One region of the Streptomyces sp. NPDC005438 genome, then DNA from elsewhere that is predicted to be linked to it. Evidence: riboswitches for the same ligand, from Rfam matches in the RefSeq annotation. Region 1 holds a riboswitch; the other holds the start of a gene.
What was found. Region 1 has a riboswitch for glycine ahead of gcvP (aminomethyl-transferring glycine dehydrogenase). Riboswitches for the same ligand answer to the same signal wherever they lie in the genome.
Positions count from the first base shown of each region.

Region 2: linked by a shared signal. The riboswitch ahead of gcvT (glycine cleavage system aminomethyltransferase GcvT) and the one ahead of gcvP (aminomethyl-transferring glycine dehydrogenase) in region 1 are both predicted to bind glycine.

Region 1 is NZ_JBEXEP010000012.1:171,111-175,708, reverse strand. Features, by position in the region: gene ABZT14_RS22950 (DNA polymerase IV) at 1-567, shown strand, start outside; gene ABZT14_RS22945 (PRC-barrel domain-containing protein) at 513-896, opposite strand; glycine riboswitch at 1,030-1,126, shown strand; gene gcvP (aminomethyl-transferring glycine dehydrogenase) at 1,303-4,197, shown strand; gene ABZT14_RS22935 (hypothetical protein) at 4,277-4,598, opposite strand, start outside.
Region 2 is NZ_JBEXEP010000002.1:708,922-713,519, reverse strand. Features, by position in the region: gene ABZT14_RS07875 (enhanced serine sensitivity protein SseB C-terminal domain-containing protein) at 1-363, opposite strand, end outside; gene ABZT14_RS07870 (enhanced serine sensitivity protein SseB) at 480-1,262, opposite strand; gene ABZT14_RS07865 (hypothetical protein) at 1,432-2,052, shown strand; gene ABZT14_RS07860 (AAA family ATPase) at 2,248-2,916, opposite strand; glycine riboswitch at 3,162-3,253, shown strand; gene gcvT (glycine cleavage system aminomethyltransferase GcvT) at 3,425-4,564, shown strand.

The sequences.
Region 1 (4,598 bases):
GGCAAGTCCGGCCGTACGGTGGTGATCAAGGTGCGCAGCTACGACTTCTCCACCCTCACCCGTTCCGAGACCCTCCGTGGTCCGACCGACGACCCCAGCGTCATCCGTGAGGCGGCGGCCCGGCTGTTGGCGGGGGTGGACACCACGGCCGGTGTCCGGCTGCTGGGGGTGGGGGTGAGCGGGCTGGCCTCCTTCACCCAGGAGGACCTGTTCGCCCAGACGCACACCACGGCGGTGGTCGAGGCGCCCTCACCCCTGGAGTCGGCCGCGGCGGACCCGGTGGAGCCGGCGGTGGTCGCACCGGTGGCCGAGGCGCCCTCGGCGCGGCGGTGGATGCCGGGGCGGGACGTGTGGCACCGGGAGCACGGGGCGGGCTGGGTGCAGGGCAGTGGGGTGGGGCGGGTCACCGTACGGTTCGAGGGGCCGGGGACCGGGCCCGGGAGGGTGCGTACCTTCGGGGTGGACGATCCCGACCTGGAGCCGGCCGAGCCGGTGTGGCACGAGGGGGAGGTTCAGCCGTCGGCCCCGGCTATGCGGCCGAAGCGCCGTTCGGGCACCGGGGGGTAGGGCAGCTCGTTGTCGAGCGGTACGTGGAGGCCGTAGTGCCGGTACAGCCGCAGTTCCTGTTCGGGGGAGAGGTGGCGCCCCACCCCGAGGTCGGGGGCCTGCTTGACCAGGTGCCGTTCGAAGGGCACGCGCAGCCCGGCCTCCACCACTTCGCTGGGTTCCAGGGGGACGAAGGCGTCCCGGCGGAAGAGTCCGGTGCGTACCGCCGCCCACTCCGGGTCACCGGTGGCGTCGTCGAGGTAGACCTCGTCGATCGTGCCGAGTTTGGCTCCGTTGAGGTCGAAGGCCTTGCGGCCGATCAAGCTGCGCGGATCGATGTCGGTCTGCACGGGCCCTCCCACGGGGTCTCCAGTCCTGCCGAGGATTCCAGATACAACGAAAAGCCACTTCCGGGAACTTGGCCAGTCGAACGCCGCCCCGAGACCAGGGGGTAAGGGCGCTGGTACGCTCGTAGAAGGCTGTTGACCCTGTGCGGGAGAGTTCTCCGTCCACCGGGCGGAGGCGCCGAAGGAGCAAATCCTCCCCGGAATCTCTCAGGCTCACGTACCGCGCGGACGAGGTCTCTCTGGAAAGCAGGGCGGGCCACGGACACGTACCGCAGCCCCTCCTCACCGACGGTGAAAGCCGGGACGACGGCCCGGTGAAACTCTCAGGTTGAGATGACAGAGGGGGAGGCCGTTCGGGCACCGTGCCGCGGTGCCCCTCGAAGGTCGCAGCGACCAGGAGGCCCCCGCGATGAACGCCACACACACTTCCCTCGCCGATCTGGAGCGCGCCGACGCCTTCGAGCGGCGGCACATCGGCCCCGACGCCGAGGACCAGGCCAAGATGCTGGCCCAGGTGGGCTACGGCTCGCTGGAGGAGCTGACCGAGGCCGCGGTGCCGGACGTCATCAAGAGCGCCGGGTCCCTGCGGCTGCCCGAGGGCCGCAGCGAGGCCGAGGTCCTGGCCGAGCTGAGGGAGCTGGCCGGGAGCAACCAGGTCCTGCACTCCATGATCGGACTGGGCTACTACGGCACCTTCACGCCCTCGGTGATCCTGCGGAACGTGATGGAGAACCCCGCGTGGTACACCGCCTACACCCCGTACCAGCCGGAGATCTCCCAGGGGCGCCTGGAGGCGCTGCTGAACTTCCAGACGATGGTGGCCGACCTGACCGGGCTGCCCACCTCCAACTCCTCGCTGCTGGACGAGGGAACCGCCGCCGCTGAGGCGATGGCCCTCTCCCGCCGGGTCGGCAAGGTCAAGGGCGGCGTCTACCTGGTGGACGCCGACTGCCTGCCGCAGACCCTGGCCGTGCTGCGCACCCGCGCCGAACCCGCCGGGGTGGAGGTGGTCGTCGCCGACCTGGGCGAGGGCATCCCCGAGGAGGTGGCCGAACAGGGCGTCTTCGGCGTCCTGTTGCAGTACCCCGGGGCCTCCGGGGCGGTCCGGGACCACCGCGCGGTGATCGAGCGGGCCCACGAGCTGGGCGCGGTGGTCACCGTCAGCGCCGACCTGCTGTCGCTGACCCTGTTGGCCTCCCCGGGTTCCCTGGGCGCCGACATCGCGGTCGGCTCCAGCCAGCGCTTCGGGGTGCCGATGGGGTTCGGTGGCCCGCACGCGGGCTTCATGGCCGTACGGGAGAAGCACGCGCGGAGCCTGCCGGGCCGGTTGGTCGGCGTCTCCAAGGACGTGGCCGGCGCCAAGGGCTACCGGCTGGCGCTCCAGACCCGGGAACAGCACATCCGTCGGGAGAAGGCCACCAGCAACATCTGCACCGCCCAGGTGCTGCTGGCCGTCATGGCCGGGATGTACGCGGTGTACCACGGCCCGGAGGGGCTGGCCGCCATCGCTCGCCGTACCCACCGGTTCGCCGCCGTGCTGGCCGAGGGGCTGCGCCGGGGCGGGGTCGAGGTCACCCACGAGCGGTTCTTCGACACCCTGACCGCGCGGGTGCCCCAGGGCGCCGAGGAGGTCGTACGGCGGGCCCGCGAACAGGGCGTCAACCTGCGGCTGGTGGACGCCGACCAGGTGGGCGTGGCCTGTGACGAGACCACCACCCGGGCCCAACTCGCCACGGTGTGGCAGGCGTTCGGGGTCGAGGTGGACCCCGCCGGGGTGGACGCGCTGGACGCCGCCACCCCCGACGCCCTCCCCGGTGAGCTGCTGCGGACCGACGAGTACCTCACCCACCCGGTCTTCCACCAGCACCGTTCCGAGACCGGGATGCTGCGCTACCTGCGGCGACTGGCCGACCGGGACTACGCCCTGGACCGGGGCATGATCCCGCTGGGCTCGTGCACCATGAAGCTCAACGCGACCACCGAGATGGAGCCGGTGACCTGGCCGGAGTTCGGTGCCCTCCACCCCTTCGCCCCCGTCGAGCAGGCCCAGGGCTACCTCACCCTGATCCGGGGGCTGGAGCGGCAGTTGGAGGAACTGACCGGCTACGACCGCGTCTCGCTCCAGCCCAACGCCGGCTCCCAGGGGGAGCTGGCCGGACTGCTGGCGGTCCGCGCCTACCACCGGGCCAACGGTGACGACCAGCGCACCGTCTGCCTGATCCCCTCGTCCGCGCACGGCACCAACGCGGCGAGCGCGGTGATGGCCGGGATGAAGGTGGTCGTGGTCAGGACCGGCGAGGACGGCGACGTGGACGTGGCCGACCTGCGCGCCAAGATCGAGCAGTACGGTGAGCAGCTGGCCGTGCTGATGGTCACCTACCCCTCCACCCACGGGGTGTTCGAGGAGCACATCACCGACATCTGCGGGGCGGTGCACGACGCCGGCGGCCAGGTGTACGTCGACGGCGCCAACCTCAACGCCCTGGTCGGGCTGGCCCGTCCGGGCAAGTTCGGTTCGGACGTGTCCCACCTGAACCTGCACAAGACCTTCTGCATCCCGCACGGCGGCGGTGGCCCCGGGGTGGGCCCGGTGGGGGTGCGCGAGCACCTGGCGCCGTACCTGCCCAACCACCCCCTGCAGCCGGAGGCCGGACCGGAGACCGGTATCGGCCCGATCTCCGCCGCCCCCTGGGGCTCGGCCGGAATCCTGCCGATCTCCTGGGCCTACGTACGGCTGATGGGTGGGGAGGCACTGCTGCGGGCGACCCAGGTCGCGGTGCTCAGCGCCAACTACATCGCCCGGCGCCTGGAGCCGCACTACCCCGTGCTCTACACCGGTCCCGGCGGGCTGGTCGCCCACGAGTGCATCATCGACGTCCGCCCGCTCACCAAGGAGACCGGGGTGAGCATCGACGACGTGGCCAAGCGGCTGATCGACTACGGCTTCCACGCCCCGACCATGTCCTTCCCGGTGGCCGGCACCCTGATGGTCGAGCCCACCGAGAGTGAGGACCTGGCGGAACTGGACCGCTTCTGCGACGCCATGATCGCCATCCGGGCGGAGATCGAGCGGGTCGGCAACGGCGAGTGGAGCGCGGAGGACAACCCCCTGCGCAACGCTCCGCACACCGGGGCGCAGCTGGCCGGCGAGTGGCCGCACGCCTACGACCGCGCCGAGGCGCTGTTCCCGCCCGGTGTCGACCCGGCGAGCAAGTACTGGCCGCCGGTGCGCCGGATCGACGGCGCCTTCGGTGACCGCAACCTCGTCTGCTCCTGCCCCCCGATGGAGGAGTACGACGACTGAACGGGCGACTGACCCACACGGTCCGGTGACAGCAGTGGCCCCGCTGGAGACAGCGGGGCCACTGCTCGTACAGCGGGGCTCAGGCAGGCGCGCTCATCAGGGGGCCGGCCAGCAGACGTACGGTCAGCAGGGGCAGCAGGGCCTCGACGCGGTGCGGCCGGTGGGAGGGGATACCCGGAGGCGCCGGCGCCAGGGGGACCAGCAGGTCGTTGGGCGCGGGGCCGTTGCGGTCGGGAGCCGCGTCGACGTCACCGTGCAGCCAGAGGGTGAGCATGTACAGCTCCGGCAGCGACAGCAACCGGGGCTGGTACGAGCCGGCCTGGGCGGAGCACTGTCGTAGGGCGCGCTCGGTGGAGGTCACGTACGGGCCCTGGCTGAGGTAGCCGAAGGTCCAGCCCTCC
Region 2 (4,598 bases), on a different contig from region 1:
GGTGGCCAGCCGGCGCAGGTCCAGCCAGGGGATGCCCACGCCCCCGCCGGGGCTGTGCGGGTTGAGCCAGATGCCCCAACGGTCGGGGAACAGGGCGGCGGCGATCTCCCGTCCGGTGACCACCTCGTGGGCGCGGCTCCAGCCGGAGGCGGCCAGCTCCTGCGCGGAGGTCACACAGGGCGCGTAGCCGTGGCCGTCCACATCCATGTTGCCGTACTGGGCGTCCGGGGAGCCGGGGTGGCCGTGCCACAGCAGCATCCAGACCTGCCCGTTCGCGAGGGCGGCCAACAGCGCCTCGTAGGCGTCGTAACGCCCGGGCGAAACCTGGTGCAGCAGCTGCTCGACGCTTCCACCCGCGCTCACCTGGGCCGCCCCTTCGTCTGCCTTGCGGTCTTCCGACGGACCCCCCGTGGGCCCCGCCCCCTCATCCAACCAGCTTACGAGGCACCGTGGGCTTCCCCACCTATGCCGGAGCCGAACTACGACTGCTCACGGTCGTAGAAGGGGCGCACGCACTGGCGCATCCACTCCACCATCGGGTCGTTCGCCGCGTCCAGGAAGACCATCTGCACCGGCCACCGCACCGGGTGGTTCCCCAGTGCGCGCGCCAAGGCGTCATGGGCGGCGGTACGGGCCTCGGGGTCCAGCAGGTCCAGCTCCACACCGATGTACAGGCTGGGGTCCCGGCCCTCCACACTGGCCAGCGCCCTGCGGGCGCTGCGGACCGGCGGCTGCGCGGCGAACTCCCCCGCCGCGGTGGCCAACAGGTCGACCGGCTCCTGCTGCCAGTCCGGCTCGAACAGTCGCACCCGGGCACCGGTGGCGACCCCGGGTACCCCCGACCCCGGCGCCGCCCCGCACAGTTCGGCCACCGCCTCGGGCGGCAGGGGCACCCCCACCGTGCCCCCGGGGTTGACGGCGACCCCCACCTGCGGGGGCAGGCCACGGGCGAACTCCACCGCGGGGGCCACCGCGAAGCTCAGGTGGCTCCCGGTGGCCTGGAGGAACTGCTGCTCGGAACTGAACACCGGAACGTAGGGGGCACCGTCCAGCTGGACGGTGGGCAGGTCGAGGTTGGGGCTGTCCGGCCCGCCCCCCTCGGGCAGCGGCACCCACAGCTGGCTGCGGGCCAGCACCTCCAGCAGTCGTCCGCCGGCTTGGCCGGCGTTCAGCGAGGAGGACAGCACCTCCTCCAACTCGTTGCTCGGCCACCCTCCACCATGGCCCGGCCCAAAGTGCTGCGGCTGCTGGGGACTTGTCATGGCCGACACCCTAGAGGAAACGGCTGGTGAGGAGCCCCGCTGGGCCGTTCGGACCGAACTGTCACCCGGTGGGTCACCTGCGGCGACGGCTCGGTTGCGGACGGTGCCGGGCGCTCGGAGGCTGGGCACGTCCAGATCCCCTGTCGGACGTACCGGAGGAAGAACCACCATGCGCATCCCCAAGACGGCCGCGGCCACGGTCCTCACCGCCTCGCTCGCCCTCGGAGCCGTGGGCGCCACCGCCGCCTCGGCCGCCGACGCTCCCCCGCCTCGCCTGGTCGTGGCCGGCGACGCCGACGGCAAGGCACCGGTCCCGGACGCCGAACGACTGGCGCGGCAGGCCGAGGCGCTGCGGAAGATCGGCGGCACCTTCGAACCGGTCGCCGACCTGCTGGCCGACGTTCTCCGGGCCCGGCACGGGAAGCTGAGCAAGGCGCAGGCCAACGACCACAGCCGGGCCGTACGGTCGACGCTGGAGACCATCACCCCGCCCCAGGAGCCGCGCTCGGAGGCCGCCAAGGCGGAGGCCAAGGCGGCGGAGACCCTGGCCCAACGAGCGGACGCGCTGGCCCGGGCGGCCGTCTCGGCGAAGCCGGAGAAGATCAGCAAGGAGGCGGGAGCCACCGTCGCGGCCAGCGCCGCACTGCTACGGGCCATCGAGCGGACCGGTGGCCTGCCCCAGGTCGAGACCCTGCCGGCGCCTACCGGGGAGAACGCCCGGCCCGGCGCCGACGAACAGCTGCCGGAGTCCCAGACCAGTCGCGCCGCCCGGGGCCTGCCCGTCGGCTGACCCCGGCCGTACCCCGCCAGGTCGGCCCCGGCTGTCCCGGTGCCCGCCCGTCGCGCCTCCCCCGGAGGCCGGCCGGACGGGCCCCGGTTCGCGGGACCCGGGGAGCACCCAACTCCTCCCGGGGTGGGGGCCGTTGGCGCCCTCACCCCGGGGACGAGTGGCCGGAAAGTGACGGCACCGCTCCGGCCCGGACGGTCACCGCCCGACGGACGGGTCCACCTGCCGGGGTACCGAGGAGGTCTCCGCGACCTCGAACCGGATGCCCCGCAGGGCGGTGGCCGAGGCGCGGTCCAGCAGCACCACCGAGGAGAACCCGCGCGGCAACCGCCCGGTCAGCGCCTGGCGGATCAACCGCCCCACGGCTCGGCGGTGCCGGGCGAAGGCGTAACGGCTCACCCCCCGGCCCCGCTGTGCCTGCCCGTTGAGGGCGACCGGCGGGGGGACGTCGAGCAGCACCAGGTGCAGGGCGCGGCCCCGGCGACGGGCGTCGCGGATCAGCCAACGGCGTACCCAGCCCTGGGTGCCGCAGTCGTGCACCACCACACTCCGTCCGCCGCCCAACTCCCGCCACAGCGCGAGGTAGTGGGCCAGCCGTACCAGGGGGCGGTAGACCGCGTAGGGCAGCCAGGGCGGCATCCGGGACGCCCAACGGTCCCGGGTGTCCTGGGAGTCCACCCGGCACGCCCCCTCGCCCACGGTGCGGCGCATCAGGGTGGACTTGCCGCTGCCGGGCAGCCCGGAGACCACCACCCGCGCCCCGGCGGGGAAGAGGAGCACCTGCGGGGCACCGACTCCGCGCAGGTCCCGGGGATGGCCGGGCGCCTCGCACTCCGGCGGCCCGGAGGCCGCCACGGTCACCGTCACCGAGGGGGGCGGTAAGGGGACACCGGGGTCGCGCGCCGACCACCGCTCCGTTCCTCCACGCCCCTCCGCCGAAGTGCCCCGCGCAGTGCCCATCCGGCCCGCCTCCCCGTCACGGCCACGTTCAGCGGCCTGAGTCGAGAGTGTCAACAACGAGTAATGTCGCTCAAGGAGATTCCTCGCCCACCTGGGGGTCCACACACACCCGGCACATGTCATGATGTGCCGGCAACTGCATATCGGCCGACAGAACCCACGCGGGAGAGCCCCCGACACCACGGGGCGCCGAAGGAGCAAGTCCTCCCTTGAATCTCTCAGGCACAGTTACCGCGCTGGGTGAGGCAGATCTGAAAAGCGGGCCGCCCTGGTGTGGCCCCACCCAAGGTGCAAGCCACCCACCCCGGTCGGGGGTCGTGGCGAACCTCTCAGGTTCCGATGACAGATGGGGAGGGCGTGCCACACGACGGGTGCGCCACCAGGTCCGGTTGACCCCTCTCCCACGGAGCCCAGGATGACGAGCACACCCCCCGACGCCGTACGCCACACCGCCCTCGACGCCACGCACCGCGCGCTGGGCGCCACCATGACCGACTTCGCCGGCTGGGACATGCCGCTGCGTTACGGGAGCGAGCGGGAGGAGCACCTCGCGGTACGCGAGCGGGCCGGGCTGTTCGACCTCTCCCACATGGGCGAGCTGACCGTGCACGGCCCCCAGGCGGCCGAGCTGCTGGACTACTCCCTGGTCGGCAACCTGACCAAGCTGGCCGTGGGCCGCGCCCGGTACACCATGATCTGCGACGAGCGGGGCGGCATCCTCGACGACCTGATCGTCTACCGGCTGGCCGAGGAGCGGTTCATGGTGGTGGCCAACGCCGCCAACTCCCAGGTGGTGCTGGACGCCCTGCGGCAGCGGCAGTCCGGCTTCGACGCCGAGGTACGGGACGACCGCGAGGCCTACGCCCTGATCGCGGTGCAGGGCCCCGAGTCGGCCGGCATCCTGGGCCAGCTGACCGACGCCGACCTGGCCGGCCTGAAGTACTACGCCGGCCTGCCGGGCACCGTCGCCGGGGTCTCCGCCCTGATCGCCCGTACCGGGTACACCGGTGAGGACGGCTTCGAACTGTTCGTCGCCCCCGAGGACGCGCCCGCCGTGTGGCAGGCGGTGACCGAGGCCGGCGCGGGAGTGGGCCTGGTGCCCTGCGGGCTGTCCTGCCGGGACACCCTCCGCCTGGAAGCGGGGATGCCGCTGTACGGCCACGAACTCACCACCGACACCACCCCCTTCGACGCCGGCCTGGGCCGGGTGGTGAAGTTCGAGAAGACCACCAACGACGGCCGCTTCGTGGGCCGCGAGCCCCTGGAGGTCGCCGCCAAGCGCGCCGAGGAGCAGCCCCCGCGCAAGCTGGTCGGACTGGTCGCCGAGGGCCGACGGGTACCGCGCGCCGGCTACCCAGTGGTGAACGCCGAGGGCACGGTGATCGGCGAGGTCACCTCGGGAGCCCCCTCCCCCACCCTGGGCAAGCCCATCGCCATCGCCTACGTCGACGCCTCGCACTCCGAGCCGGGCACCAAGGGCGTGGCCGTGGACATCCGGGGCTCCCACGAGCCGTACCAGGTGGTGGCGCTCCCCTTCTACAAGCGGGAACGCTGAGCCCTGGCGTACGGCGGCGGCGCCGCGACCCGAC